DNA from 4 places in the Streptomyces sp. NPDC006372 genome. Region 2 is predicted to be linked to each of the others. Evidence: riboswitches for the same ligand, from Rfam matches in the RefSeq annotation. Region 2 holds a riboswitch; each other region holds the start of a gene.

Region 1 (7,626 bases), on a different contig from region 2:
GATTTCATCGGGCGGGCCCTTCGCCTTTATCGAATTCCCTGCCTGGGGCAGCACAAATAATCCCCCGAGAAATGCCCGTTCTTTGTATACGGCTTCCGTGTTAATGCCGCGGGCTCGCCGTGTTTACGGGATGTTGCGAGTTCCTCACACGCTCGGCACGCTCCCCGGCGGAGCCGAATCGCAGGCGGTGCGCGGCCGTCGCACGCTCGGTGTGCAGCGCCGTGACCGCCCGCGCGCGCTCGCTGTCCCCGCGCGCCACCGCGTCGACGATCGCGCCGTGCTCGGTCCAGGACTCCACGGGGCCGGCCGGTGCCTCCACCGCGTACATCCAGGCGATCTTGTGGCGGAGCTGGGTGAGCGTCGAGGTCAGGGCGGGGCTGCCGGAAGCCTGCGCGAGCGTCTCGTGGAACCAGCCGCCCAGCGAGCGCAGGTCGTCGCTGTTGCCCCGGCGGGCGCGCTCCTGGCCCAGCCGGACCAGCCCGCGCAGGACTTTCAGATGCGCCTCGGTGCGGCGCTGGGCGGCACGGGCGGCGCCGAGCGGCTCCAGCAGCGTACGCATCTCCAGCAGGTCGGCGGCCTCCTGCTCGCTGGGTTCGGCGACACAGGCCCCCGCGTGCCGTCGGGTCACCACGAAGCCCTCGGCCTCCAAAGTGCGCAGGGCCTCCCGGACGGGCACGCGCGAGACGCCGTAGCGGCGCGCGAGGAGTTCCTCGGTCAGCCGGCTGCCGCGCTCGTGGACACCCGCGACGATGTCGTCCCGGATGGCCGTGCACACAGACTGCGCGGGAATACGCATGACCGACCTCCGCTTAATCCCCGTGAAACGTCGACGAGTGACGTGTGTTCCGTGACTCTATTGCAATCAGCGGGAATTTCCGACGGCTATCCGGAATCCATGGATATTTTTTGGACAGGCGGACGTCACAAACGCCGAAAGCCCCGGCTCGGCGAGCCGGGGCTTCGGGAAGCGGAGCGGTGTGCCGCCTAGACGTTCACGCCGTGCGAGCGGAGGTAGGCGAGGGGGTCGATGTCGGAGCCGTACTCGGGGCTCGTCCGGGCCTCGAAGTGCAGGTGCGGGCCGGTGACGTTGCCGGTCGCGCCGGACAGGCCGATCTGCTGGCCGGGGGTGACCTTCTGGCCGACCGAGACACCGATGGACGACAGATGGCCGTACTGGGTGTACGTGCCGTCGTTCATCTTGATCACGATGTTGTTGCCGTAGGAGCCGCCCCAGCCGGCCTCGACGACCTCACCCATGCCGACGGCGTGGACGGAGGTGCCGGTGGCGGCGTGGAAGTCGATGCCGGTGTGGCTGCCGGAGGACCACAGGCCGCTGCTGGCCTTGTAGCCGGTGGAGACGTACGAGCCGGAGATCGGGGGCACGAAGGAGTTGAGGCGCTTGCGCTCGGCCTCACGGGCGGCGCGCTCCTTGGCCTCGCGGGCCTTCTCGGCCGCCTCCTTGGCCTTCTTGGCGGCTTCGGCGGCCCGCTCGCGCGCGGCCTCCTCGGCCTTCTTCTTGGCGGCGGCCTCTTCGGCGGCCTGCTTCTGGGCGGCGGCCTGGGCGTCGATCTGCTGGGCCACGGTGTCGCCGAGGGTGACGACCGGGGTGAGGCCGGTCTGCTCGGCGGCGGGCTCGGCGGCGAAGGCCGGAGCGGCCACGGTGCCGATGACGCCGGTGGTGGCGAGGGCCGCGACTCCCGCCGCGCGGGCCGTGCCGCGCTGGATCCTGCTGGGACGCCGGTGCTTCCCGGTGGCGCGCGTGAACGCCATGAAGTGGCTGATCCTTTCCTTCCCTCTCGCCTACCGGGTTAGCTGACGGGTTCGGAGCAGGAAGGTCTCCTACGGACCCCCTCGCGGTGCGCGCGGGCGTCCGATTCACCCCAGGGACTGCGGTGGGTCCCCGGCTCCCCTGGCTCGCGCCGTACGGGGACTCGGCGATGACTGTCCGGTGCCGCGGGTGCGGCGCACTGCCTGACGAACAGCCCGGACGACGCTAAGCGGCACCACTTTCAATTCCCAAACGGATCTAAGATTTTGTAGCGCATCCCACAGGGCAGACGGGCAACTCCCGTACCAATTCGGGCATAAAGGGGCCCTGGTGCCTTTGAAGACAACCAGGGCCCCTGCGCGCGGTGCCGTTACTCGGCGGCCACGACGGTCACTTCGCCGATGCCGAGGGCCTCCACAGGGCCCTTGATCTGCGCCGCGTCACCCACGAGGACGGTCACCAGACGGTCCACCGGGAATGCGCTGACGGCCGCCGCGGTGGCCTCCACGGTGCCGGTCGCGGCGAGCTGCCGGTACAGCGCGGCCTGGTAGTCGTCGGGCAGGTGCTGCTCGACCTGGTCCGCCAGCGTGCTCGCGACGGCCGCCGCCGTCTCGTACTTCAGCGGCGCCACGCCGACCAGGTTCTGCACGGCGACGTCCCGCTCGGCGTCGGTCAGCCCCTCGGCGGCGAGGGTGCGCAGCACCGTCCAGAGGTCCTCCAGGGCGGGCCCGGTGTTGGGCGTGTCCACGGAGCCGCTGATGGCGAGCATCGCCGCACCCGTCCCGTCCGGGGCGGACCTGAGGACCTGGGCGAACGCCCGCACGCCGTAGGTGTAGCCCTTCTCCTCGCGCAGGACACGGTCCAGACGGGAGGTGAGGGTGCCGCCGAGGCAGTACGTGCCGAGCACCTGGGCGGGCCACACGCGGTCGTGCCGGTCCGAGCCGATCCGGCCGATCAGCAGCTGGGTCTGGACGGCGCCCGGACGGTCCACGATGACGACCCGGCCCGTGTCGTCGGCGGTCACCGGCGGCACCGGGCGCGGCTCCGCCGAGGAGCCGGTCCAGGAGCCCAGCGTGTCGCCGAGCAGGGCGTCGAGGTCGATGCCGGTGAGGTCACCGACGACCACGGCGGTGGCCGTGGCGGGGCGGACGTGCTTCTCGTAGAAGGCGCGGACCGCCGCGGAGTCGATCGCGGCGACCGTCTCCTCGGTGCCCTGCCGGGGCCGCGACATGCGCGAACCGGCCGGGAACAGCTCCTTGGAGAGCTCCTTGGCGGCGCGGCGGGAGGGGTTGGCCAGCTCGTGCGGGATCTCGTCGAGGCGGTTGCGGACCAGCCGCTCGACCTCGCTGTCCGCGAACGCGGGCGCCCTGAGGGCGTCGGCGACCAGGGCGAGTCCCTTGGCGAGCCGGGAGGCCGGCACCTCCAGGCTGAGCCGGACACCGGGGTGGTCGGCGTGCGCGTCGAGGGTGGCACCGGCGCGCTCCAGCTCGGCGGCGAACTCCTCGGCGGAGTGCTTGTCGGTGCCCTCGGAGAAGGCCCGCGCCATGATCGTGGCCACACCGTCGAGGCCGGCCGGTTCCGCGTCCAGGGGCGCGTCCAGCAGCACCTCCACGGCGACGACCTGCTGGCCGGGGCGGTGGCAGCGCAGCACCGTCAGGCCGTTGGCGAGCGTGCCGCGCTCGGGGGCGGGGAAGGCCCACGGCCGGGCCTCGCCCTCCCGCGGCTGGGGGTGGAAGTCCATCGTGGCGAGCTCGGTCACTTGGCCGCCTCCTCGTTCTCGTTGGTGGCCGCGGCTGCGGTGTCCTCGGTGGTGCCGGCGTCCTCGGCGGCCTCCGCGTCGCCGGCCTCGTCGGCGACGGGCTCGTAGACGAGCACCGCGCGGTTGTCGGGCCGCAGGCGGGCCTTGGCCACCTCCTGGACCTCCTCGGCCGTCACCTCCAGCACGCGCTGCACGGCGGTCAGGGCGAGCTGCGGGTCGCCGAACAGCACGGCGTACCGGCACAGTTCGTCGGCGCGGCCGGCGACGGTGCCGAGCCGGTCCAGCCACTCGCGCTCCAACTGGGCCTGGGCCCGCTCCATCTCCTCGGCCGTCGGGCCCTCCTCGGCGAACCGGGCGAGCTCCTCGTCGATGGCGGTCTCGATCACCGGCACCTCGACGTCACCGGACGTCTTCACGTCCAGCCACCCGAGGGAGGGCGCCCCGGCGAGCCGCAGCAGGCCGAAGCCGGCCGCCACCGCCGTACGGTCCCGCCGCACGAGACGGTTGTACAGGCGGGAGGACTCGCCGCCGCCGAGGACCGTGAGGGCCAGGTCGGCCGCGTCGCACGCGCGCGTGCCGTCGTGCGGCAGCCGGTAGGCGGCCATCAGGGCGCGCGCCGGGACCTCCTCCTCGACGACCTCGCGCAGCTGCTCGCCGATGGTCTCCGGCAGCGAGCCGTCCCGGGGCGGGTGCTTGCCGTCGTGGCCCGGGATGGAACCGAAGTACTTCTCGATCCAGGCCAGGGTCTGCTCCGGGTCGATGTCGCCGACCACGGAGAGCACGGCGTTGTTCGGCGCGTAGTAGGTGCGGAAGAACGCGCGCGCGTCCTCCAGGGTCGCCGCGTCCAGGTCGGCCATCGAGCCGATCGGGGTGTGGTGGTACGGGTGGCCCTCCGGGTAGGCGAGGGCGGTCAGCTTCTCGAAAGCGGTGCCGTACGGCACGTTGTCGTAGCGCTGACGGCGCTCGTTCTTGACGACGTCGCGCTGGTTCTCCATCGACTCGTCGTCGAGGGCGGTCAGCAGGGAGCCCATGCGGTCGGCCTCCAGCCAGAGGGCGAGCTCCAGCTGGTGGGCGGGCATGGTCTCGAAGTAGTTGGTCCGCTCGAAGCTGGTGGTGCCGTTCAGCGAACCGCCCGCGCCCTGGACGAGCTCGAAATGGCCGTTGCCCTTCACCTGGGCGGAACCCTGGAACATCAAGTGCTCGAAAAGGTGAGCCAGGCCGGTACGCCCCTTGACTTCGTGGCGCGAACCGACGTCGTACCAGAGGCACACCGCCGCGACCGGGGTCAGGTGGTCCTCGGAGAGCACCACGCGCAGGCCGTTGGCCAGGCGGTGCTCGGTCGCTGTCAGGCCCCCGGAGCCTGCCTGGGCTGTGGCCGTGTGACCCATGGGCATGTACGTCCCTTCGATCGCGGAGCGGTCTTCACAACCGCGGATTTCTGCCGGTCCTGCCACTGTATGCAAGCGCGCGAAGCGCCGGTGAAGTTCCCGGGGGGGCGTACGCGCAGAGCGAGACGGCGTGACCCGCCGTGCCCGGCCGGACGGCGCGACGGGCGTCAGAGACCGGGTCCTGGTCCCGGTTGTCAGTGCGGCGGTCCACAATGGTCGGCGTCAGATCCGGATCGCAGAGGCAAGGAGCCGGCAGCGATGGCCCGCCGCAGCACGAAGACCCCGCCGCCCGACGACTCGTACGAGGAGCGGATCCTCGACATCGACGTCGTCGACGAGATGCAGGGCTCCTTCCTCGAGTACGCGTACTCGGTCATCTACTCCCGCGCCCTGCCGGACGCCCGCGACGGTCTCAAGCCCGTGCACCGCCGCATCGTCTACCAGATGAGCGAGATGGGCCTGCGCCCCGAGCGGGGGTACGTCAAGTGCGCCCGTGTCGTCGGCGAGGTCATGGGCAAGCTGCACCCGCACGGCGACGCGTCGATCTACGACGCCCTGGTGCGCATGGCCCAGCCCTTCTCGATGCGCGTCCCGCTGGTGGACGGGCACGGCAACTTCGGCTCGCTGGGCAACGACGACCCACCGGCCGCCATGCGGTACACCGAGTGCCGCATGGCCGAGGCGACGAGCCTGATGACGGACTCGATCGACGAGGACACCGTCGACTTCAACCCGAACTACGACGGTCAGGAGCAGGAACCGGTGGCGCTGCCCGCCGCCTTCCCGAACCTCCTGGTCAACGGCGCCTCGGGCATCGCGGTCGGTATGGCCACGAACATGCCGCCGCACAACCTGCGCGAGGTCATCGCCGCCGCCCGTCACCTGATCAGGCACCCGAACGCGGATCTCGACGCCCTGATGAAGCACGTCCCGGGCCCCGATCTGCCCACCGGCGGCCGCATCGTCGGCCTGTCCGGCATCCGGGACGCATACGAGACGGGCCGTGGCACATTCAAGATGCGCGCCACGGTGTCCGTGGAGCCCGTGACGGCCCGGCGCAAGGGCCTCGTGGTCACCGAGCTGCCCTTCGCGGTCGGCCCGGAGAAGGTGATCGCCAAGATCAAGGACCTGGTCGGTTCGAAGAAGATCCAGGGCATCGCCGACGTCAAGGACCTCACCGACCGGGCGCACGGCCTGCGCCTGGTCATCGAGATCAAGAACGGCTTCGTGCCGGAGGCGGTCCTGGAGCAGCTGTACAAGCTGACGGCGATGGAGGAGTCCTTCGGCATCAACAACGTGGCGCTGGTCGACGGCCAGCCGCTCACGCTGGGCCTGAAGGAGCTGCTGGAGGTCTATCTCGACCACCGCTTCACCGTCGTGCGGCGGCGTTCGGAGTTCCGCCGCGGCAAGAAGCGCGACCGGCTGCACCTGGTCGAGGGTCTGCTGACGGCCCTGCTGGACATCGACGAGGTCATCCGTCTCATCCGCTCCAGTGAGAACTCCGCGCAGGCGAAGCAGCGCCTGATGGAGCAGTTCTCGCTGAGCGACGTCCAGACGCAGTACATCCTCGACACGCCGCTGCGCCGTCTCACCAAGTACGACCGCATCGAGCTGGAGACGGAGAAGGACCGGCTCACCGCGGAGATCGAGGAGCTGACCCGGATCCTCGAGTCGGACGCGGAACTGCGCAAGCTGGTCTCCTCGGAACTGGCCGCCGTCGCCAAGAAGTTCGGCACCGACCGGCGTACGGACCTGCTGGAGTCGGGCGGCGCCCCCGTCGCCACCGTGCCGCTCCAGGTGGCCGACGACCCGTGCCGGGTGCTGCTCTCCTCGACGGGTCTGCTGGCCCGCACGGCGAACGGCGAACCGTTCGCGGAGGACGCCGGCGCCAAGCGCGTCAAGCACGACGTGATCGTCTCGGCGGTGCCGGCCACCGCCCGGGGCGAGGTCGGCGCGGTCACCTCGACGGGCCGGCTGCTGCGGCTGGACGTGATCGACCTGCCGCAGCTCCCGGAGTCGATGCCGACGCCGAACCTCGCGGGGGGCGCCCCGCTGGCGGAGTTCGTCTCCCTGGAGGACGACGAGACGGTGGTCTGCCTGACCACCCTCGACGAGTCGTCGCCGGGTCTGGCGATCGGCACGGAACAGGGCGTGGTCAAGCGCGTGGTGCCGGACTACCCGGCCAACAAGGAGGAGCTGGAGGTGATCACCCTCAAGGAGGGCGACCGGATCGTCGGCGCGGTCGAGCTGCGCACGGGGGACGAGGACCTGGTCTTCATCACCGACGACGCCCAGTTGCTGCGCTACCAGGCCTCGGTGGTGCGTCCGCAGGGCCGTCCGGCGGGCGGGGTGGCGGGCATCAAGCTCGCCGAGGGCGTCAAGGTCATCTCCTTCACGGCGGTGGACCCGGCCGCGGATGCCGTCGTCTTCACCGTCGCGGGGTCGCGCGGCACCCTGGACGACTCCGTCCAGACCACGGCCAAGCTGACCCCGTTCGACCAGTACCCGCGCAAGGGCCGCGCCACCGGCGGTGTCCGCTGCCAGCGGTTCCTGAAGGGCGAGGACTGCCTGTCCCTGGCGTGGGCGGGCCCCGCCCCGGCGCTCGCCGCGCAGAAGAACGGCACGCCGGCCGAACTTCCGGAGATGGACCCGCGCCGCGACGGCTCGGGGGTGTCCCTGGCGAAGACGGTGGCGGTGGTGGCGGGGCCGGT
Region 2 (7,626 bases):
CTGGGCGAACCGGCCGCGGCGCTCGCCGAGTACCGGGCGGTGCTGCCGTACTACGAGAACCAGTACGTCGCCGCCGGCGGACCCGAGCTCGCCCACGACGTCCGCCGCCGGATCGGGCATCTCCTGCTCGCCCTCGGCGACCGCGCCGCCGCCCACGACACCCTGGCCCGGCTGCTGCACGACGTGGAGCGCACCCACGGCCCCGGGCACCCGCTGGGCGGGGAGATCCGCCGGACGCTGCAGTGGCTGGGGCAGGTCCGCGGCTGACCGCTGTCCCGGCAGGGGCGCGGCGGTGCCGGAAGTCCCGGTGAATCGTTGGTCGAATGGGTTGGCCAGAGCCTGCCCACTGCCTACCATCGATCATCGCAAGACTTTGTGCACCGTCGCACAATCTCCTCGGGAGGTTCCCTTGCACCGCCGCCGCCGTCGCACCGCGCTCGTCCTCACCGCCGCGATCGCCGCCGCGGCGCCCTTGCTCACCGCCTGCGGAAACGAGGCCCATCCCGGCGCCGCGGCCGTGGTCGGCGGTCAGCGGATCACCGTCGCGCAGCTGGACGAGAGGGTCGGCGAGGTACGCGCGGCCCAGCGCGCGGCCGTGCAGAACGAGGCCCAGTACCAGCAGGCCATCGCCAGAACCGGCACCCTCACCCGCGACACCCTGCACACCATGGTCCTCGACCGGGTGCTGCACCGCGCCGCCGAGAACGCCGGTGTGACGGTCACCCGCAAGGAGATCCAGGAGATGCGCTCCGGCCTGGAGGAGCAGGCGGGCGGCGCGAAGGCGCTGGAGACGACCTGGCTCCAGCAGTACGGCATCCCGCCGGAGCGCCTCGAGGAGAACCTCCGCCTCCAGCTGGAGGCCCAGAAGCTCGCTCAGAAACTCGGCACCGACACGAGCCGGCCCGAGTTCTGGAAAGCCCTGTCCGAGGCCTCCGAGGACCTGAACGTCGACCTCAACCCGCGCTACGGCACCTGGGACGTCCAGAAGAGCAGCCGCGCCGACGCCAAGACACCGTGGGTCCGGGACGTGACGGCGGCCCAGACGCAGCAGAACATGTAGCGGTACGTCCGCCCGCGGGGGCCTGTGGACAACTTCCGGCGCTGTCGGCGGCGTGGGTTAGTTTCGAACCGTGAACGCCAACAGCCCCGAAGCCACCCCGGGCCCCGCCGGGGCCACCGGCCGTGACCAGGCCACCGACCCCGCCCCCGGTCGCATCGTCCTGCTCACCACCAGCCACCGCGTCGCCCCCGGCCTGCTGTCCTGGCCCGCCTGGCAGGCCCTGCACGCGGCCGACCGGGTGCTGTGCGCGGACGGCGCGCACCCGCAGCTGCCCTACCTGCGCGAGGCCGGCATATCGGTGGACGAGGCGTCCCCGACCGCCGAGGAACTGGTCGGCGCCTGCGCCGGCGGCCGCACGGTGGTCGTGGTGGCGACGGGCGAGGGCGAGCCGGCCCTGACGGACGGCCTGGCCCGCCTCGCCGGCGGCGGACGCGTCGCCATGCCGGAGCTGGAGCTGCTCCCCGCCTCCTACGACCTGCCGGGCGCCCGTCTCCTCGACCTCGTCCAGGTCATGGACCGCATCCGCGCCGAGTGCCCGTGGTCGTCCCGGCAGACCCACGAGGGCCTGGCCAAGTACGGCATCGAGGAGGCGTACGAACTCGTCGAGGCGATCGAGGAGGGCGACCGTGACGAACTGCGCGAGGAGCTCGGTGACGTCCTCCTCCAGGTCGTCTTCCACGCCCGGATCGCCGAGGAGGGCCGCCCGGAGGACGGGGCGGAGGCCTTCTCCATCGACGACGTGGCCGCCGGCATCGTCGCCAAGCTGATCCACCGCCACCCGCATGTCTTCGGCGACGCGACGGCCACCACGCCCGAGGAGGTCAAGGAGCACTGGCTGCGCACCAAGGCGGTCGAGAAGCAGCGCGCCTCGATCACCGAGGGCATCCCCCTGGGCCAGCCCGGCCTGGCCCTCGCCGCCAAGCTGGCGTCCCGCGCCCGCACCGCGGGCCTGGACATACCCCTCCCGCCCGTCGAGGGCGTCGGCTACGAGCTGCTGGCCCTGGCGGTCCGCGCGGAGTCGGAGGGCGTGGACCCGGAGGCGGCCCTGAGGGCGGCGGCCCGGGCGTACCGGGACGCGATCAGGGAGGCCGAGGGCTGAGCAGGCCCCCGGGCGGGCAGGGGGCCCGCGGTGAGCCGGATACGGTCGAGGAGTGACCGACCAGCCCCAGCCCAGCCCGCCCGCCGCTCCCGACCTCTTCACCTGGGAGTTCGCGAGCGACCCCTACCCCGCCTACGCCTGGCTGCGCGAGCACAGCCCCGTCCACAGGACGCGGCTTCCCAGCGGTGTGGAGGCCTGGCTGGTCACGCGGTACGCCGACGCCAAGCAGACCCTCGCCGACAACCGTCTCTCCAAGAACCCGGCGCATCACGCCGAGCCCGCGCATGCCAAGGGCAAGACCGGTATCCCCGGCGAGCGCAAGGCCGAGCTGATGACGCATCTGCTGAACATCGACCCGCCGGACCACACCCGGCTGCGGCGGCTGGTGTCCAAGGCGTTCACACCCCGCCGTGTCGCCGAGTTCGCGCCACGGGTGCAGGAGCTCACCGACCGTCTCATCGACGGGTTCGCGGAGAAGGGGTCCGCCGACCTCATCCACGAGTTCGCCTTCCCGCTCCCCATCTACGCCATCTGCGACCTGCTCGGCGTCCCGCGCGAGGACCAGGACGACTTCCGGGACTGGGCGGGCATGATGATCCGTCACCAGGGCGGGCCCCGGGGCGGGGTGGCGCGGTCCGTGAAGAAGATGCGCGGCTACCTCGCCGATCTGATCCACCGCAAGCGGGAGGCGCTGCCCGCCGAACCCGCCCCGGGCGAGGACCTCATCTCCGGGCTCATCCGCGCCTCCGACCACGGTGAGCACCTCACCGAGAACGAGGCCGCGGCCATGGCCTTCATCCTGCTGTTCGCCGGTTTCGAGACAACCGTGAACCTCATCGGCAACGGCACCTACGCCCTGCTCACCCACCCCGGGCAGCGCGAGCGGCTCCAGCGGTCCCTGGCCGCCCACGACACCGCGCTCCTCGAGACCGGCGTCGAGGAACTCCTGCGCTACGACGGTCCCGTCGAGCTCGCCACCTGGCGTTTCGCCACCGAGCCGCTCACCATCGGCGGGCAGCGGATCGCACCCGGCGACCCGGTCCTCGTGGTCCTGGCCGCCGCCGACCGGGACCCGGAGCGGTTCGCGGACCCGGATGTGCTCGACCTCTCCCGCCGCGACAACCAGCACCTCGGTTACGGTCACGGCATCCACTACTGCCTGGGCGCCCCGCTCGCCCGCCTGGAGGGCCAGACGGCGCTCGCCACCCTCCTCACCCGCCTGCCCGACCTGCGGCTCGCGGCGGACCCGGCCGAGCTGAGATGGCGTGGCGGACTCATCATGCGCGGGCTGCGCACGCTGCCGGTGGAGTTCGCACCGGCCAAGAGTGACGAAACATCAGAGCTGTGATCTTCACGTGATCTGCGCGGCATGAACTTGTGACAAGTGATCGTCTGCCGATACGTTCACCCATCAATACGGCTCGGGGGTTGCCTCGTGCCGGTCACTGCTGTCTCGCGAAAGGTCTCCGTATGCTCTCCGGGAACGGTCGGCACCGTCGCCCCCGCCAGGCTCCGGCTCTCCTCGTCGCGGCCGGAGTGACCGGCTCCGCCATCGCGATCCCGCTCCTCGGGGCCTCCGGTGCCAGTGCGGCCGACGGCACGACCTGGGACCGGGTCGCGGACTGTGAGACCGGCGGCGCCTGGAGCCAGAACAGCGGCAACGGCTACTACGGCGGCCTCGCGCTCTCCCAGGACGACTGGGAGAAGTACGGCGGACTCGACTACGCCGCGAGCGCCGATCTGGCCAGCCGCTCCCAGCAGATAGCCGTGGCCGAGAAGATCCTCGCCGACCAGGGTGTCGGCGCCTGGCGCACCTGCGGACTGCTCTCGGGTCTGGAGCAGGGCAAGGGGTCGGACTCCTCGGGCTCCTCCGACGCGTCCGGTTCCACGGACTCGCCCGGTTTGCTCGATTCGCTCGGCTCGTCTCCTTCCGAAAGCCCCTCCTCTTCTCCGTCGTCGTCGCCTGACACGCCGTCGGCCTCGAAGGGTGAAGACTCCACGTCCGACGACAGAGACTCGTCGAAGGATCGGCAGCCCGACGCCTCCCCCTCGGCCACCTCCGAGAGCGACAAGTCCGACGACGCGCAGCGGGACGACGAGTCCTCGGCGCTGACCGACACCGGCTCCGGCCGGCACCGCGGCCCCAGTGCCGACGAGACCGGCGCGTCCGGGGACAGCCGTACGGACGAGTCCACGGGCCGTCACGCCTCGCGCGGCGACGGGGACTCCCGTGACGCCTCCGAAGGCTCCTACATCGTGGGTGTCGGCGACAGCCTCTGGTCCATCGCCGACTCCCTTGACCTCAGCGGCGGATGGCACGAGCTCTACGACGGCAACAAGAAGGCCGTCGGTGCCGACCCGAACCTCATCCGTCCCGGTGAGAAGCTCGCGGTGGAGGGCGAAGCGGACGAGAAGTAGCCGTTCGGACACTGCGGAAACCGGGGCGGAAGTCGCCCCGAAACCGCGCGAGTTCACGTCCTGTTTCGCGGTGAATGTCCCGTTTGAGGCCCGTGAGAGATAGATCTCAGAAGCCTTGATCGTCTTTGAAATTCGGCGGATCGCGTGTCTACCGTCGTGATCGCTCGTCACCACGAGCCCCGGCTGCCGCAACGCCGAATCCTGCCAGCGGCCGTACGGGAACAGTCGTCGCGTCAAGCGCCGTAGGCAGGAGCGGGGGACCCAAGGTAGGTGCCCGACCGGCCACTTGTGCCGGAAGGGCTAGGGGTGAAGCCGTGTCCCGGGAGGGACGCGGCCGGGCAACTCAACCGGCCCGAACCCGACAGCTCACCTCGCAGGCGTCGGTGAGGGGATCTCTCCATGCTGTTTTCCAGCAATGGCAAGCACCGCCGTCCGTCCAAGGCCAGCCGTGCCATCGCCGTCGCCGGTGTCACCGGCGCCGCCGTCGCCGCCCCGCTGATGGCGACCGGCACCGCCTCCGCCGCCACCACCTCCGAGTGGGACACCGTCGCCCAGTGCGAGTCCGGCGGCAACTGGTCCATCAACACCGGCAACGGCTACTACGGCGGTCTGCAGTTCTCGGCCTCCACCTGGTCCGCGTACGGCGGCACCCAGTACGCCTCGACCGCCGACAAGGCCAGCAAGGACCAGCAGATCCAGGTCGCCGAGAAGGTCCTGGCGAGCCAGGGCAAGGGCGCCTGGCCGGTGTGCGGCAAGGGCCTGTCGGGCGCCTCCACCGGCAGCGGCTCCTCCGGTGACTCCGCCGACTCCGGCAGCTCCTCGCAGCAGAGCCAGCAGCAGAGCACCGAGTCCCGCGAGACCCAGCAGCAGCCGGCCTCCCGCTCCGACGAGCGTCCGGCCGCCAAGAAGACCGTCACCACCCCGACCGGCAAGAAGGTCAAGAAGGGCGACGGCGAGTACAAGGTCGTCAAGGGCGACACCCTCAGCTCCATCGCCACGGAGAAGAAGGTCGAGGGCGGCTGGGAGAAGCTCTTCCAGCTGAACGAGGACATCGTCACGGACGCCAACCTCATCTACCCGGGCCAGCAGCTGCACCTGAAGTAAGCAGCGGCCCCCGCCCGTCCCGGGCGGCCCCCGTCCCCACGGGCTCCCCGCCCCGGTGCGTCTCCCCCCGTACGCACCGGGGCGGGGTTTCTTCTGCCGGGTTTCTTCCGGCGGTCTTTGCGCACCGGCTTTGTTCCGTTCGGAAACAATTTACTCTCGGTTCTGTCCATGGGGTGGGCGACCCGGTGGCCGATCGGCCCGAGCCGGTTAGGCTCATGTCGCGAGCCACCGGCCCGCACCTCGCAGGGCCCGAGCGGCCCGCGTACCCGCGTCACATCAAGAAGGAGATGCTCGTGCCGTCCATCGACGTCGTCGTAGCCCGGGAAATCCTGGACTCCCGAGGCAACCCCACGGTCGAGGTCGAGGTCGGCCTCGACGACGGCAGCACCGGTCGTGCCGCCGTCCCGTCCGGCGCCTCCACGGGCGCCTTCGAGGCCATCGAGCTCCGCGACGGCGACTCGAACCGCTACCTCGGCAAGGGTGTGGAGAAGGCCGTTCTCGCGGTCATCGAGCAGATCGGCCCGGAGCTCGTCGGTTACGACGCCACCGAGCAGCGCCTGATCGACCAGGCGATGTTCGACCTGGACGCCACCGACAACAAGGGCTCCCTCGGCGCCAACGCCATCCTCGGCGTCTCCCTCGCCGTCGCCCACGCCGCCTCCGAGGCCAGCGACCTGCCGCTGTTCCGCTACCTGGGCGGCCCGAACGCGCACCTGCTGCCGGTGCCGATGATGAACATCCTGAACGGCGGCTCGCACGCCGACTCCAACGTGGACATCCAGGAGTTCATGATCGCCCCGATCGGCGCGGAGTCCTTCTCCGAGGCCCTGCGCTGGGGCGCCGAGGTCTACCACACGCTGAAGAAGGTCCTGAAGAGCAAGGGCCTGGCCACCGGCCTCGGCGACGAGGGCGGCTTCGCCCCGAACCTCGGCTCCAACCGCGAGGCCCTCGACCTCATCCTCGAGGCGATCAAGGAAGCCGGCTACACCCCCGGCGAGCAGATCGCCCTCGCCCTCGACGTCGCCGCGTCCGAGTTCTACAAGGACGGCGTCTACACCTTCGAAGGCAAGGACCGCTCGGCGGCCGAGATGACCGAGTACTACGCGGAGCTCGTCGACGCGTACCCGCTGGTCTCCATCGAGGACCCGCTGTTCGAGGACGACTGGGAGGGCTGGAAGACCATCACCGACAAGCTCGGTGACAAGGTCCAGCTCGTCGGCGACGACCTGTTCGTCACCAACCCCGAGCGCCTCGCCCGCGGCATCGAGGAGGGCGCGGCCAACGCGCTCCTGGTCAAGGTCAACCAGATCGGTTCGCTCACCGAGACCCTGGACGCCGTCGAGCTGGCCCAGCGCAACGGCTTCAAGTGCATGATGTCCCACCGCTCCGGCGAGACCGAGGACGTCACCATCGCCGACCTGGCCGTCGCCACCAACTGCGGCCAGATCAAGACCGGCGCCCCGGCCCGCTCCGAGCGCGTCGCCAAGTACAACCAGCTGCTGCGCATCGAGGAGATCCTCGACGACGCGGCGGTGTACGCCGGCCGCAGCGCGTTCCCCCGGTTTCGCTCTGCGAACTATTAAGCACAGCAAGGGCTGACCCTTACGGGGTCAAGCCTGAGCCAGTCGTACGTACGTCCCCGTACTCGGTCCCGTACCGTGTGCGGGGACGTACGCGCATCGGACGGTGGAGCGGGAGGCGGGGAGACATGGCCGTGAAGGACCGGGACCGGTTCTCCACCGCGACCAGGATCCGGCTGCTCGGCGAGCAGACCGCTGCCCGGGTCTACCGGTCCCAGACCCGGCGCCAGGCCCGCCGCTCCCGGCTGACCGGCCGGGCCGCGCTGCTCGCCCTGGTGATGTGCTCGCTGATCGTGGCGCTCGCCTACCCGATGCGCGAGTACGTCTCGCAGGGCGCCGAGATCGACGACCTCCAGAAGGAACAG
Region 3 (7,626 bases), on a different contig from region 2:
CGACCGTGATGGCCGCGACCGACGGCACCGTCCGCACCCAGTGGAACAGCGCGTACGGCAACATGCTGATCCTGACCGCGAAGGACGGCACGGAGACGTGGTACTGCCACCTCTCCACCTACACGGTCCCCTCCGGTACGTCCGTGAAGGCCGGCGATCCGATCGCGCGCTCCGGCAACTCCGGCAACTCGACCGGCCCTCATCTGCACTTCGAGGTGCGCCCGGCCGGCGGCTCACCGATCGACCCGCTCCCGTGGCTGCGCAGCCACGGCGTCGACCCGACGTAACGTCTCAGCAGCCCCCGCCGCGTGTGCGAGCGGGGGCCGGCATCCGACCGGGCTAGAGCTTCTCCACCGGCGCGTACCGCAGCAGCAGCCGTTTCGGCTTGGTGTCCCCGAAGTCGATCGTCGCCTCGGCGTTCGCGCCCGTGCCCTTGACCGCGACGACGGTTCCGAGCCCGAACTGGTCATGTGTGACGCGGTCGCCCACCGCCAGCGCCACGACCGGCTTCTCGGAGGTCCGGCGAGTGGCGAAACCGGAGGCGCCCGAGGCCGACGAACGCGAGCGGGACGACGACAGCGAGGCCGCCACCGCCGAGACCGGCCCGGAGGACGCGGGCGCGGTCGCTCCGGTCCGCTTCCACTCCATGTGGGCCGGCGGGATCTCCTCCAGGAACCGGGAGGGCGGGTTGTACGACGGCTGGCCCCAGGCGCTGCGCATCGTCGACCGCGTCAGGTACAGCCGTTCCCGGGCACGGGTGATGCCGACGTAGGCCAGGCGGCGCTCCTCCTCCAGCTCCTTGGTCTGGCCGAGGGCGCGCATGTGCGGGAAGACGCCGTCCTCCATGCCGGTGAGGAAGACGACCGGGAACTCCAGGCCCTTGGCGGTGTGCAGGGTCATCAGCGTGATGACGCCGTCGCCGTCCTCCTCGTCGGGGATCTGGTCGGAGTCGGCGACCAGCGCGACCTGCTCGAGGAAGTCCGAAAGGGAGGGCTGTTCGTCCTCGCCGCGCTCCTGCTCGAACTCCATGGCGACGGCGGCGAGCTCCTGGAGGTTCTCGATCCGGGTCTCGTCCTGCGGGTCGGTGGAGGCCTGCAACTCGGCGAGGTACCCGGTGCGCTCCAGCACGGCCTCCAGCACGGTGGCCGGTCCGGCGCCGGACTCGACGATCGTGCGGAGGTCCTCCATCAGCGCGTTGAACCGCCTGACCGCGTTGGTGGAGCGCGCGGCCATGCCGTACGCCTCGTCGACGCGCTTCAGGGCCTGCGGGAAGCTGATCCTCTCGCGCTGGGAGAGGGCGTCGATCATCGCCTCTGCACGGTCGCCGATGCCCCGCTTGGGGACGTTGAGGATCCGGCGCAGCGGCACCGAGTCCTCCGGGTTGGCCAGCACGCGCAGGTAGGCCAGGACGTCCCGGACCTCCTTGCGTTCGTAGAAGCGGACACCGCCGACGACCTTGTAGGGCAGTCCGACGCGGATGAAGATCTCTTCGAAGACACGGGACTGGGCGTTGGTGCGGTAGAAGACGGCGACGTCGCCCGCCTTCGCCTCGCCCGCGTCGGTCAGACGGTCTATCTCTTCGGCGACGAACTGCGCCTCGTCGTGCTCGGTGTCGGCGACGTACCCGGTGATCTGCGCACCGGTGCCCGCGTTGGTCCACAGGTTCTTGGGGCGGCGGGACTCGTTGCGCTCGATGACCGCGTTGGCGGCGCTCAGGATGGTCTGCGTGGAGCGGTAGTTCTGCTCGAGCAGGATCGTCGTCGCGTCCGGGTAGTCCTCCTCGAACTGGAGGATGTTGCGGATCGTCGCCCCGCGGAAGGCGTAGATCGACTGGTCGGCGTCACCCACCACGCACAGCTCGGCGGGCGGTACGTCATCCGGTCCCGGCGGTACGTCGACGGGATGCTCGGAGGTGCCGACGAGTTCCCGGACGAGGGCGTACTGGGCGTGGTTGGTGTCCTGGTACTCGTCCACCAGCACGTGCCGGAAGCGGCGGCGGTAGTGCTCGGCGACGTCCGGGAAGGCGCGCAGCAGGTTGACCGTCGTCATGATCAGGTCGTCGAAGTCGAGGGCGTTGGCCTCGCGCAGTCGCGACTGGTACATGGCGTAGGCCTGGGCGAGGGTCTTCTCGAAGCCGTCGGTGGCCTGGGCGGCGAAGTCCTCCTCGTCGATCAGCTCGTTCTTCAGGTTGCTGATCTTGGCGCTGAACGACTTCGGCGGGAAGCGCTTGGGGTCGAGGTCCAGATCGCGGCAGACCAGGGCCATCAGACGCTTGGAGTCGGCGGCGTCGTAGATCGAGAAGGAGGACGTGAAACCGAGCTTCTTGCTCTCCCGGCGCAGGATGCGCACGCACGCGCTGTGGAAGGTCATCACCCACATCGCGTTCGCGCGCGGGCCCACGAGCTGCTCGACGCGCTCCTTCATCTCGCCCGCGGCCTTGTTGGTGAAGGTGATCGCGAGGATCTGGCCCGGGTGGACGTCCCGCTCGGCGAGCAGGTGGGCGATGCGGTGCGTGAGCACGCGGGTCTTGCCGGAGCCGGCACCGGCCACGATGAGCAGCGGGGAACCGGAGTGGACGACGGCGGCGCGCTGGTTGTCGTTCAGCCCCTCCAGGAGGGCGGCGGTGTCCACCACCGGGCGGGGGGCGCCGTCCCGGTAGTACGTGTCCCGGTCCGGCGGTACGTCGAACTTCCCGCCGAACAGATCGTCCGGAACCGGCTCCGGTACGTGATCGCCCTCGGGCGGCGGCGGGGGCTCGTCCGCGGGGCCCCGCTGGGCCTGGAGGTCCGCCAGGAAGCTGTCGTCAAAGAGGCTGCTCATCGCTCTCCGAGTCTAGGGCGCCCCACTGACAGCCCGCCGCCGCCCTGAGAACATCGCCGGAACGACCCGCCCGTCACCCTTCAGGACCGGGCGATCACGCCCCGCGACGATCGGCATAATTCCGGACGATTGACGATCAATCCTCACGAGTAGATCACTTTCAGCAACGCTCCGGGATAAGGTCACGAAAATGTATCGGGCATATCACCCATCAACCTTCACAAGGGCCACACGAGTTGGCTACCGTGCGGGCAGGCCGTACGACCCCCACCGGCGAACGTCGCCGGGCCGCGCGGCCTCCGCCGAGTCCGGCGCGCCGTAGCGGCAGCCGGAGCCGGGGACCCACCGAGACCTTGGGGTGAATCGGCCCGACCCCTTCGGGGATGGCCGTAGGGCAACCCTTCCGAACCACCCGCCCGAACCCGACAGCTAACCCGGTAGGCGGAGCACGGAAGGAGTCGCCTCCCTTGGCGTCGCACCGCAAGTCGCGTCCCTCTGGTACGCGCGTAGCAGGCATACGGACCCCCGCCCTCGCGACGGCGGCCCTCACCTCCGTGGCCCTGCTGTCCCAGTCGGCCAACGCCGCCCCCGAGGCCGACGACAAGCCGAGCCTCGAGGAAGTCGAGAAGAAGGTCGACGACCTGTACCGCCAGGCCGAGTCGGCGACCGAGAAGTACAACTCGGCCAAGGAGAAGACCACCAAACAGCGCAAGCGCGTCGACACCCTCCTCGACGACGTGGCACAGCGCACCCAGAAGCTCAACGAGGCCCGCGAGGAGCTCGGCTCCTTCGCCGCGGCCCAGTACCGCACCGGCGCCTCCGCCCCGGACACGGCGACGTTCCTGCTGGCGGACACCCCGCAGGACTACTTCGACCAGACCCAGCTGATGGACCGGATGACCGGCCGTCAGAAGGTGGCGGTCGACGACTTCGTCACCCAGCAGTCCGAGACGATGAAGAAGCGCAAGGAGGCCACCGAGAGCCTCGAGACGCTCACCGAGTCGCAGAGCGACCTGAAGACGGCCAAGTCCACCGTCCAGCGGAAGCTGGCCGACGCCCGCGACCTGCTGTCGAAGCTGACGGCCGAGGAGAAGGCGCGGCTCGCGGCGATCGAGAAGAAGAAGCAGGAAGAGGCCGCACGCAAGGCCGAAGAGCTGGCCCGGCAGCAGGCGGCGCAGCAGAAGGCGCGGGAGGAGGCCGCCGCCCAGCAGCAGGAGAGCGGTACCTCGTCGTCCTCGGACTCGTCCTCCTCCTCGGCCCCCGCCGACTCCTCGTACGCCACCAAGGCCGACAAGGCGCTCGCCTTCGCCCGCGCCCAGATCGGCAAGCCGTACGTGTGGGGAGCCGTCGGCCCCGGCTCCTACGACTGCTCCGGCCTCACCCAGGCCGTGTGGAAGGCCGCGGGTGTCACCCTGCCGCGCACGACCTACGACCAGGTCAACGCCGGCACCACGGTCCCCGTCTCCCAGGCGCTCCCCGGTGACCTGGTCTTCTTCTACGACGACGTCACCCACGTCGGCATCTACATCGGCAACGGCATGATGATCCACGCCCCGAAGCCCGGCGCCTACGTGCGCGAGGAGTCGATCTACTACGACGGCGCGTCGGCGATCCACAGCGTGGTGCGGCCGGCCTGAGGGTCCGGCCCGAAAGACCCCAGAGACCCCAGAGGCCCCGGAGGTCCCGGAGGTCCCGGAGGTCCCGGAGGTCCCGGCCCGAGAGGTCTCCCACGTTTTTGAGGGGCACGCGCGCGTGCCCCTCTCGTAACGTGCGCGTCGCTGCCTAGCATCGGCGCTATGTCCGGTCCCTCCCCCTTCGCCACCCTGTGGGCGATGTACGCGCTGGCGACCGGCACGTTGTCGGTCGGTCTCGACTCGGCGGGGTACGAGGTCCTCTCCCGTATCACCCTCCTCCTGGCCTGCGGGGCCTGGCTGGTGTCGGTCGCGGATGTCCTCCGGCGGACGACCTGGCGGACGGAGACGCCTGTCGCGGTCACGGTCCTGGCGTCGACCGCCCTCCTCGGCACCGGTTTCTCCGCGGCCGGCCGGGAGGCGCTCGCCGAGGCGCTGCTGGCGGTCTCCGCCGTGCTCTGGGCCGCGCTGCTCGTCGTAGAGGACAAGGAGCGGGGCGGAACCGCGTTCCTGCGCTGTGTGGTCACCCAGGGGCTCGCCGTGCTCGCCGCCACGCTCGCCGCGGCCGCGTCGGCGGCCTGGCTCGCTCAGGCGGCCCTGGTGGTCTTCTGGCTAGGGCTGCTGCTGTGCGGCCTCGCTCTGCCCCGTTCAGACCCGCGACAGGTGGCCAGGGGGGCCGGGGACCACTGGCTGGGCGGCGGCGCGCTCGCCGTCTCGGCCCTCGCCGGGGCGAAGCTCCTCAGCGCCGACAGCGCACGCCTGTATCTGTGGAACGACGAGAACCGGAGCGTCCTGCGCACGACCACCGTCACGCTGCTCGTGCTCGCACTGACCTGCTGTGTCGCCCTGGTCGTCGCCGAAGTCGTGTGGCCCCGGCACCGCTACGACGTGCGGCGCTGGGCGACCGTGTTCGGCGCGGCCGCGTCGGCGACGGCCACCCTCGCCGTCGCCGCCGCCCTCGACGTCACGTGGCTGGACGACCTGGGGGAGGCACTGTTGTGGATCGCGGTGGCGGCGTGGCTCGGGTGCGCCGCCTGGACGGTTGACTCGGCCCGGGCCGGCGACCGGCCCGGCGGGGTCAGGTCCAGAGCACGGCGATGAAGACGTTCGCCGCGGTCAGCGCCCCGACCAGGCCGAACAGGCCCTTGTCCACCTTCTCGTCGTCCCGTTTCACGTAGACCAGGCCGAGGATCACGATCAGCAGGGCCAGCTTCACGCCGATCTTCACGTTGTTCACGGACTGGTCGTCGGCCTGGTTGAGGCCGACCAGGATCACCCCGGTGACCAGCATCGTCAGCGCGCCGTGCAGCATCGCGGGGGCGTAGCGGGCGGTGCCCTCGCCCATCGCCTTCATCTGGGTGAGGAAACCGCCCAGGAGCGACGCGATGCCGATGATGTGGAGGCCGACGACGAGGTGGATGAGTATGTCCATGAGGCCGGAGCCTAATGAGGGGCCCAGGAGCCGCCCGACACCGGCCCGTCTCCTGCATATATGCGCCCCATAGCACCCGGCCGCCGTCCTTCGCCCGTGGTTTCGGCGCATCGGTCATCACGCTGAGTCAAGGCGGCGGCGCCGGGGTGAGATCGCGACCACATACGGTCACCGTCGGTCCTCTCGGGACACTTCCGCGCACCCGCCACCGGCCCACCGCGGCGAGGTTTAGCGTCCTCCTCCAGGTGACCGGCTCCCCACCGCCGCCCGGGCCAGGGGCGGCAGTCGGGCACCACCGCCGAGAAGGTCCGGCGGCGGTCCGCTTCCCCTGTGCGGGCCGTCGCCGGACGCGCAGGCCGCCCGTCCGCTCCCCCAGGCGGCCGCACGCACCCACCGGCGGTCGAGGAAAGGACGTGGCCTTCAGGTGGCAGCGCACCGCAAGCCCCGCCAGCGCTCGGCGAGCGGCAACACGGCCCGTACGGCCGCCACGATCGCCCTCGCCGGCGCGGCGACCGCGACGGGCTTCGACGGCACCGGACACGCCGAGCCACAGCTCACTCCCGGTCAGGTCAAGTCCCGGGTGGACGAGCTGTACCGGGAGGCGGAGGCCGCCACCGAGAAGTACAACGGCGCGCAGGAGAAGGCCGAGGCGGCCGGACAGCGGCTGAAGGACCTCCAGGACCGGGCGGCCCGCAAGGAGGACCGGCTCAACACGGCCCGCGAGGCCCTGGGTTCCGTCGCCGCCGCGCAGTACCGCGAAGGCGGCCTCGACCCCGCGCTGCGGCTCGCCCTGTCCGACGATCCCGACCGGTACCTCGAGAACGCCGAGTTCGTCGAGCGGACCGGCAACCGGCAGAAGGCCGCCGTCGCGCGCGTACGCGAGCAGCTCCGCGAGATCGAGCAGCTGCGCGGGGCCGCCCACATCGAGCTGACCTCGCTGAAGTCGCGGCAGCAGGAGCTGAAACGGCACAAGAAGACGATCAGCGCCAAACTGGGCTCCGCACGGCAGCTGCTGTCCCGGCTCAGCGCGCAGGAACGTTCCAGGATCGGTGAGGCGCCGGGCACGGACCGCGCCTCACGCTCCTCGACCGGCCCACGCGACACCCTCACGGCCCTTGGATCCGCCGCGTCCCAGGCGCCCAACTCCCGTGCGGCCGCCGCCGTGTCCTACGCCCATCAGAAGCTCGGCAGCCCCTACGTCTGGGGCGCGACCGGCCCGAACGCCTTCGACTGCTCGGGCCTCGTCCAGGCCGCCTACCGCTCCGCGGGCGTCTCGCTGCCCCGCACCACGTACTCCCAGATCGACGCCGGACGCCGGGTCTCCCGCTCCGAACTCCTCCCCGGTGACCTCGTGTTCTACTACGCCGGCATCAGCCACGTCGGCATCTACGTGGGCAACGGCCGGATGATCCACGCCCCGAATCCCTCCGCCCCGGTACGGGTCGCCCCGCTCGACGAGATGCCGTTCGTGGGCGCCACCCGGGTGGTGTGAGAGGGCCGCCGCCCGTGACCGGCCGACAGCAGATGCCCGGGCTTACGCCTCACACCAGCCGTCGCGCCGTCGCCCACCGCGTCAGCTCGTGCCGGTTGGAGAGCTGGAGCTTGCGCAGGACCGCCGAGACATGCGACTCGACCGTCTTCACCGAGATGAACAGCTGTTTGGCGATCTCCTTGTACGCGTAGCCCCGGGCGATGAGCCGCAGCACCTCCCGCTCGCGCTGGGTCAGGCGGTCCAGGTCCTCG
Region 4 (7,626 bases), on a different contig from region 2:
GCACGGCTCCCCGAAGCCGGGGAACGAGCCCAGGGCCGGTGTGCCGGCCCCCTCACGCCACCGAAGCGATCCGCATCCTGATGTCGTCCGGCGACAGCGCGCCCTTGGCCGTCACATGGTCCCCCGACGACTCCCCGCGCAGCCGCCGCCCGATCCACGGCACCAGGAACTCCCGTGCCCAGTGGACGTCGTCCCGCCGGATGTCGAGGGTGCCGCGGGGCGGCAGCGGGGGCCACTCCTGCTCGGGGTCGGCCGGTACATCGACGCCGAGCGCCTGCCCCGCGCGCAGCGCCACCCGTGTGTGCCCCTCCGGGGACAGGTGCAGCCGGTCGGAGTCCCAGGCCCTGCGGTCCTGGACACTGCGCAGGGACCACAGGTCGAGGACCGGGCAGCCGTACCGGTCGGCGATGGCCCGGACATGCCCGTTGTACGTGGCGATCTTGCCGCGCAGGTGCTTGAGCACGGGCACGCCCCGGGTGTCGAAGCCGGTCGTCACCATCACCGTGCCCGCCACCGCGGCGAGTTGCGCGACCGCTCGCTCGAAACGCTCGGCCACCTCGTCCGGGTCGGTGCCGGGCCGGATGATGTCGTTGCCGCCGGCACAGAAGGAGACGAGGTCCGGGGCCATGTCGACGGCCCGCGGAACCTGCTCCGCCACGATCTGGTCGAGGAGCCTTCCGCGCACGGCGAGGTTGGTGTAGTGGAAGTCGCCCTCGGGCCGGCGGTCGGCGAGCAGGACGGCGAACCGGTCGGCCCAGCCGACGAACGCCCCGTCGGGGCCGGGATCACCGACGCCCTCGGTGAAGCTGTCCCCCACCGCCACGTACGACCCGATCACTGCTCTGCTGTCACTCTTCGAATCGTCTGCCACAGCCGCTCATGATTCACCTTGGAATGTGACCTACGCGACCGTAGGAAGGGGTTGACGGGCGGTGACATAAGCCACTCCTAAAGTGTTCACCAACTCCGGAATAGGCCGCTTGTCAGGAACGTTGGAGTGTCGACCAGACCCGGAAGCCCGTGATGCGGAAGTGGCTCCACACGGTCCGGAAGGCGAAGTGCCCACTCGTGTAGGGCTGCGGGTCGCGGTAGTCGAACACGAGCCGCCCGTTGTTCCACCACCGCACCGTCGAACCGTCGGAGACGATCCGGACCCGGTTCGGCTCGCCCGGCACGAGCAGCGGCTCGGTGTAGTCGAAGACCAGGGGGCGGACTCCGGCCTCACCGACGTAACGCCGCAGCCGGGTCGTGGTGTTGTAGTTGGCCCCGTAGCCGGCGTAGTACGTGGTGAGGTGGTCGTACTCGTCGAGGGCGCCGCCGCGCGGCGTCGCGAAGAGATCGTCCGGGGAGCGGACGTCGGTCGCGTTCCAGAAGTTGTTGAGGTCCGAGACCCGGTCGTTGACCCCGCCCTCGGCGACGGGCGTGGCGGTGTATTCGAGCACGTACGGACCTTGGAGTCGCCGTTTGAACCAGACGGTCGCCCCGCTGGGGACGTCGATCTCCAGCACACCGCGGGAGGCGCTGACGGTGCCGCCGTCCTGCAGTTCGGTCACCCACTGGCCGAGGCCGTGACAGAAGTCGTCGTGGGCGATGAGGCGGCGATGCCGAGGCGCGGCGTTCGCGCTCCCGGTCGGGGCGAGGGCAGCCAGCGCGGCTCCGGCTGCCAGGGCTCCGAACGTTCTGCGGGTGGTCGGCACGGGACACAGCTCCTTCAGAAAGCGCTTGCACTCACGACGGGATCACTGTGTCCCAACTGCCGTCCGCTGTCGATCCCTTGAGTGCGATCGCCGGCCGCCGCACACACCGAAAGCCGGACCCGGGGATCGGGGTCCGGCCTTCGGAGGCGTGTCAGGCAAGGGGCGTGCGGGTCGGTCAGCCGACGGAGACGCCGTGGGCGCGCAGGTAGGCGACCGGGTCCACGTCCGAGCCGTAGTCCGGCGTGGTGCGGATCTCGAAGTGCAGGTGCGGTCCGGTGACGTTGCCCGTGGCGCCGGACAGGCCGACCTGCTGCCCGGCCGTCACGGTCTGGCCGGCCGAGACGGAGAGCTGGGACAGGTGGGCGTACTGCGCGTACTTGCCGTCCTCGAGCTGGATGACGACCTGGTTGCCGTACGCGCCGCCCCAGCCCGCGGAGACGACCGTGCCCGCACCGACGGCCTTGAGGGAGGTGCCCGTCGGGACGACGAAGTCGACACCGGTGTGGTAGCCGCTGGACCACATGCTGCCGGCCATGTGGTACGGGGTGCCGATGGTGGCGCCGTCCACGGGGAGGGTGAAGCCGGAGGCGGCGGTCTCCGCGGCCGGCTTGGCGGCAGCCGGCTTCGCGGGGGTGCCGGCCTTGGGGGACGACTCGGCGGCGGACGACTTCTCGGCCGACGCCTTCGGCGCGGGCTGCGCCTCGGGCGCGCTCGCCGCCTTCGTGCCGATCGAGAGCTTCAGGCCCGGGTGGATCAGCGACGGGTCGTCACCGACGGCGTCGCGGTTGTCCGCGTAGAGCTTCTTCCAGCCGCCGCTGACGTGCTGGTCGTCGGCGATCTTCGCGAGCCAGTCACCGGCCTTCACGGTGTACGTGTGGGCACCCGTGGCCTTTTCGGCGGCCTTCTTTCCGGCGGCCGGAGCGGACTGGGCGGCTTTTTCCGGGGCCGACTGCGGGGTGGCGGCGTGGGCGCCGGCGGCCCCCATGAGGGGAAGGGCGAGGGCGGCCCCGCCGGTTCCGGCGACGGCTATGGAGCGGGTGAAACGCTGGGTCTTCGGGCGGCGGTGCTTACCCTTCGCGGGCATGGCGGATTCCTCTCCGGCGCCTGCGAGGTGAGCTGTCGGGTTCGGGCTGGAGATGCCCGGCCGCGCCGAGGTGCGGCTTAACCCCAAGCCGTTCCGGGAACCGGAACAGGCGTCTTACCTGTGGGTCCCCCGCTCCTGCCGTACGTCGGGTCAGTGTGTGCGGGCTCCGGTCGGCGGCAGGATTAGGCGTCCGTCCGGATTGGTGTGGAACGTAAGCGACCAAGACGCAATGGGACAAGCTTGCGGTTGCGCATGACGGCCTTTTCCTTGACGCGTCGGCACATTTCCCGTCACCGAGCGTGGATTACCGATCTCCGGTTTTCCTCAAAGGCCCTGAATATCGGCACAATTACGTGAACATGACGACAACACATCGTCACGAATATGACGATGCCCACACACGTGGACCCCATCTCCTTTACTTTTGGGGCACGTTATGTCGAAGCGGCCTAAATCCCCTATTCGGACAGAACGGCTACTTCCGCTTAAGGCGGACGACCGTGGCGTCCAGGTCCCCGCGCAGCCCGACCCGCAGTCCGTGATGGAGCAGGACGGCACCTCGGTGAACTTCGCCCGATTCGAGGCATTCGTACGTTGCCGACGGGTCGAGGCCACGCAGCCTGAGCGCCGGGAGGGGTTCGCCGTAGCGCTGCGCCTGGAGCCAGGCGAGGACGACGGTCTCGTCGCCGAGGACGTACTGCACCGAGCTCAGACCGCCTTCCGGCGCGCGCAGCCGGTAGAGGTCGCCGTGCTGCACCACGGGCCGGATCTCCTTGTAGAGCCCCACCCAGTCCCGCGCCTCCGCCAGCTCCTGCTCCGTCCACTTCGTGAGGTCGCCGCCGACCCCGAGCACACCGGCCATGGCGCTGACGAAACGGAACCGCAGGGAGCTGGCCCGCTGGTTGAGCATGACGTTCGGGCTGTCGGTGACCCAGGCGGCCATGACCCGCGCCGGGTGGACCTGGCTGAAGCCGTGCTGGATGGCGAGCCGGTCGAGCGGATCGGTGTTGTCGGAGGTCCACACCTGGTCCGTACGGCTCAGCACACCGAGGTCGATCCGGCCTCCGCCGCCCGAGCAGGACTCGAAGGCCACCCCCGGGTGGGCGGCCCGCAGCCGGTCCAGCAGCGCGTACAGACCCCGGACGTGGTCGACCCAGAGCCGCTGCGGATAGGGGTCGTCCGGCCAGCCGGCGTCGGAGAAGCAGCGGTTGAAGTCCCACTTGACGTAGTCGATCGGGGCGCTGGAGAGCAACGCGTCGAGCCGCTCCCAGAGGTACTCCTGGACGTCCTCGCGGGCGAGGTTCAGTACGAGTTGATTGCGGAACTCCGTCCGCTTTCGTCCCGGTTGGTACTGCACCCAGTCCGGATGGGCGCGGTACAGGTCGCTGTCCGGGTTGACCATCTCCGGCTCGACCCAGATCCCGAACTGCATGCCCAGGCCGTGCACATGGTCGGCGAGCGGCCTGAGCCCGCCGGGGAAGCGGTCGGGATTCGGCGTCCAGTCACCGAGCCCGGCCCGGTCGCTCGTACGCGCGCCGAACCAGCCGTCGTCGACCACGAACAGCTCGACACCCATGGCGGCGGCCCGCTCGGCGAGCGCCCGCTGCTGCTCCTCGGAGATGTCGAACTCGGTGGCCTCCCAGGAGTTGAACAGCACCGGCCGGTCCCGGTCCGCGTCCGGGACGACATGGGCCCGCTGATAGGCGTGCCAGGCACGGCTGGCCCCGCCGAAACCGCCGTCGCTCCAGAGTCCGGCGAAGACGGGCGTCGTGTACGACTCTCCCGCGCCCAGCGTCAGCAGGCCCGAGTCGTCGTACCCGGCCCCGCCGGTGATCTGCACGCGCGCGTCCGGGAGTTGGGCCACGGCGATCCGCCAGGACCCGGACCAGCCCAGCGCGCATCCGTAGACCTCGCCGCGTTCCTCGGTCGCGTCGGTGTCGAGCGCGACCCACGGCAGGTGCTGGTGGGAGGTGTGGCCGCGGCGACTGCCGATGACCTTCTCGCCGTGGGTGAGGGGGGAGCGCTCGAGGCGGGACTCGGCGCCCCAGCGGCCGTGCAACTGGGACAGCCGCCAGCTGTCGCGGTCGGGCAGGGTCCAGGTGGCGGAGTCGGCGCGCAGCACCTCGACGGCCGGGCCCTGGTTCTCCAGGGTCACCCAGCGCTCGATCACGTCCTCACGCATCCGGTAGTGCAGCGTGATGGTCAGTTCGCCGTCGCGGAAGCGGAGCCGCAGCTCGCCGCCCCCGGTGTCATGCCCCTCATAGGCCCACTCCGTGCCGCGCCGCTCACCGGTGCGCAGGGACAGGGCGGGGCGGACGAAGCGCGGGCCGCCTTCGACCGGGTACTCCTCGCGTCCGTCGAGCGGGGACTCGAAGGGCCAGTAGTCCGGCAGCGGGCGGACCGCCAGGGCCTCGGCGTCGGCGAGGCCGATCCGCGGGCCCCAGTGCAGGTGCAGCAGCTCGTCCCGGTCGGTGACGTGGACGGCGTAGCTGCTGGCCGGCCCCGAGAGGACCCACGTACGACCGTCTTCGGAGATGTCCAGCATCAAGGCCTCACAGATTCGAACAAGCCCGACCAGGTGCGACCAGGCCCCAACATCATCGACGGCTTCGGGGGCTCCGGGCAACGCCTGTGGACAACTGATTGCCCCTGGCAGCCATGTCGTATCGTCGAGTGGTGCCTGTCGACGAACCGCGTCGGCGGGCGCCGACTGGGAGGAGCCCCCGTGACACAGCAGGTCCCGTCGACCGAACCCGAGCTGGCCGGAGTGCGCAACTTCCGTGACGTGGGCGGGCTGCCGACCGTGGACGGACGGCGGGTGCGGCAGGGCGTGCTGTTCCGCAGCGGGCACCTCGCCCACGCGACCGGGGAGGACGCCGCCTTCCTGACCGGTCTGGGCCTGCACACGATCTTCGACTTCCGCAACGCGGCCGACCAGAAACTCGAAGGGCCGGACGTCGAGCTGCCGGGCGTGCGCAATGTGAACCTGCCGCTGAGCGACCCGGCCGACGGCGCCGAGTTCTGGAAGATGGTCCGCGACGGCGACCTGGACCAGCTGCGCGCGATCCTCTCGGACGGCAAGGGCGCGGGCCGCATGATCGCCTCCTACCGCACGATCATCAAGCACCGCACCGCCGAGCACTCCCAGGTGCTGCACGCGCTCGCCGAGGACAGCGTCCCGGCGCTGATGCACTGCGCGGCGGGCAAGGACCGCGCGGGCCTGTCCATGGCGGTGACACTGCTCGCCCTGGGCGTCGAGCGCGAGGCGATCGTCGACGACTACCTGAAGTCGAACGCCAAGCACCGCCGCTACAAGGTGCACCGCAGCAGCTCCGCCGCCTCGGCCTACTCCCCCGAGGTCATGGACCTGCTCAGCCCCCTGTTCGACGCGCGCGTGGAGTACCTGACGGCGGCCTTCGACACCATCGACGAGAAGTGGGGCGGCGTCGACGCCTACCTGGAGGAGGGCCTCGGGCTCACTCCCCAGGCCCGCAAGCGCCTGCGGGAGCGGCTTCTCGACTGAGGCCCTCGGCTAACGGGCCCCCGCCTCGAACAGGAACCACACGAACGCGGCGAAGAGGTGCCCCGCCACGAGGTAGATGAACAAGCGCACCCACAGGGCGCGGGGAAACTTCTCCTCCATGTCGGTCATGACAGGTCTCCAGGGGTGGGGCCCAGGCACAGTGCGGCCGTGGGGCTCTGCAGCAGGGTGTGGACGAAGAGCAGTTCGACGCCGTCGTGGTCCTCGGCGGCGATCCGGTGCGGGGTGAGCGAGTCGAAGTGGGCGCTGTCGCCGGGCGCCAGCCGGTGCGTGGTGTCGCCGAGGCGCAGCCGCAGCCGTCCCCGCAGTACATGGAGCCACTCCTCGCCCGGATGGACGCGCACGATGTCGCCCTGGGAGCCGTACGGGACGTGGACGCGCAGCGCCTGCATCCCGCGCCCGGGGGCGCCGGCCTGCCAGTACGTCCAGCCGCCCGCCGTGGTCGGCTCCATGTCGGCCGCGCGCACCACGGCCTCCCGGTCGGCGGCCGTCTCGCCGAGCAGTTCGGAGACGGTCGTACCGTAGACACGGGCGAGTGCGAGCAGCATCGGCAGCGAGGGCTGTCGCTGCCCGGTCTCCAGCCGGGAGAGGTGCGCGGGCGACAGCCCGGCGGCGCGGGCGGCGGCCTCCAGCGTCAGGGAGGCCTGGCGCCGCAGCGCCCGCAGCTGCGGCGCGACGGCGGGCAGCGCACCGGCGGGGCCGGTGGGCGGATCGGCCTCGGCGTTCGGCCCGGAGGAGCGCTCGGGCTCGGAAAGGCTCATGTCCTCATTGAGCCGCACGCTTGCCTCAGCGGCAAATTTCTTGTCTCACAGGCAAAAGCTCAGCGGTTCGCCACCGCCTGTTTGACGAGCGTCCGCCCGAAGTCCCAGACCAGCCCGCCGTCATGCGCGTCGTCCATCACGGCGGTGAAGGCGTCGACGAACCGGTCCACCTCCCGCTCGCCGATGATCAGCGGCGGGATCAGCTTGATCACCTCCATGTGATCGCCGGAGACCTGGGTCAGGATCCGGTGCTTCTGGAGCAGCGGCACCACGACCATCTGGGCGAAGAGCCCCTTGCGCGCGGCCTGGAGCATGGCCCAGCGGCCGCGTAGTTTCAGCGACTTCGGCCGGCCGAACTCGATGCCGATCATCAGGCCCCGGCCGCGCACGTCGGCGAGCATCTCGTACTGGTCCGTCAGCGCCGCGAGCCGCGATCTGAGCAGTTCCCCGGTGCTGCGGACGCCCGCGACGATCTGCTCGTTCTCCATCACCGACAGCACCGCGAGTCCGGCCGCCATGGCCTGCGCGTTGGACCCGAAGCTC

The links. A riboswitch is a leader RNA that binds a small molecule or an ion and turns the genes downstream of it on or off. The one in region 2 is predicted to bind cyclic di-AMP.
Region 1: linked by a shared signal. The riboswitch ahead of ABZ016_RS36415 (M23 family metallopeptidase) and the one ahead of ABZ016_RS11850 (transglycosylase family protein) in region 2 are both predicted to bind cyclic di-AMP.
Region 3: linked by a shared signal. The riboswitch ahead of ABZ016_RS05095 (NlpC/P60 family protein) and the one ahead of ABZ016_RS11850 (transglycosylase family protein) in region 2 are both predicted to bind cyclic di-AMP.
Region 4: linked by a shared signal. The riboswitch ahead of ABZ016_RS08005 (peptidoglycan DD-metalloendopeptidase family protein) and the one ahead of ABZ016_RS11850 (transglycosylase family protein) in region 2 are both predicted to bind cyclic di-AMP.

What each region holds. Positions count from the first base shown of each region.
Region 1 is NZ_JBEXQJ010000038.1:61,856-69,481, reverse strand. It holds gene ABZ016_RS36420 (GntR family transcriptional regulator) at 101-796, opposite strand; gene ABZ016_RS36415 (M23 family metallopeptidase) at 985-1,770, opposite strand; cyclic di-AMP (ydaO/yuaA leader) riboswitch at 1,783-1,947, opposite strand; gene ABZ016_RS36410 (pitrilysin family protein) at 2,139-3,527, opposite strand; gene ABZ016_RS36405 (pitrilysin family protein) at 3,524-4,921, opposite strand; gene ABZ016_RS36400 (DNA topoisomerase IV subunit A) at 5,174-7,626, shown strand, end outside.
Region 2 is NZ_JBEXQJ010000005.1:87,622-95,247, reverse strand. It holds gene ABZ016_RS11875 (protein kinase) at 1-267, shown strand, start outside; gene ABZ016_RS11870 (SurA N-terminal domain-containing protein) at 410-1,060, shown strand; gene ABZ016_RS11865 (nucleoside triphosphate pyrophosphohydrolase) at 1,131-2,159, shown strand; gene ABZ016_RS11860 (cytochrome P450) at 2,212-3,507, shown strand; gene ABZ016_RS11855 (transglycosylase family protein) at 3,630-4,577, shown strand; cyclic di-AMP (ydaO/yuaA leader) riboswitch at 4,806-4,972, shown strand; gene ABZ016_RS11850 (transglycosylase family protein) at 4,977-5,681, shown strand; gene eno (phosphopyruvate hydratase) at 5,975-7,264, shown strand; gene ABZ016_RS11840 (septum formation initiator family protein) at 7,390-7,626, shown strand, end outside.
Region 3 is NZ_JBEXQJ010000002.1:135,110-142,735, forward strand. It holds gene ABZ016_RS05085 (M23 family metallopeptidase) at 1-287, shown strand, start outside; gene pcrA (DNA helicase PcrA) at 340-2,820, opposite strand; cyclic di-AMP (ydaO/yuaA leader) riboswitch at 3,125-3,279, shown strand; gene ABZ016_RS05095 (NlpC/P60 family protein) at 3,288-4,457, shown strand; gene ABZ016_RS05100 (tellurite resistance/C4-dicarboxylate transporter family protein) at 4,617-5,552, shown strand; gene ABZ016_RS05105 (hypothetical protein) at 5,530-5,883, opposite strand; gene ABZ016_RS05110 (NlpC/P60 family protein) at 6,308-7,375, shown strand; gene ABZ016_RS05115 (response regulator transcription factor) at 7,425-7,626, opposite strand, start outside.
Region 4 is NZ_JBEXQJ010000003.1:190,568-198,193, forward strand. It holds gene ABZ016_RS07995 (SGNH/GDSL hydrolase family protein) at 53-838, opposite strand; gene ABZ016_RS08000 (DUF6250 domain-containing protein) at 984-1,697, opposite strand; gene ABZ016_RS08005 (peptidoglycan DD-metalloendopeptidase family protein) at 1,873-2,781, opposite strand; cyclic di-AMP (ydaO/yuaA leader) riboswitch at 2,786-2,947, opposite strand; gene ABZ016_RS08010 (alpha-galactosidase) at 3,257-5,326, opposite strand; gene ABZ016_RS08015 (tyrosine-protein phosphatase) at 5,507-6,304, shown strand; gene ABZ016_RS08020 (DUF6126 family protein) at 6,314-6,433, opposite strand; gene ABZ016_RS08025 (XRE family transcriptional regulator) at 6,430-7,083, opposite strand; gene ABZ016_RS08030 (aspartate aminotransferase family protein) at 7,143-7,626, opposite strand, start outside.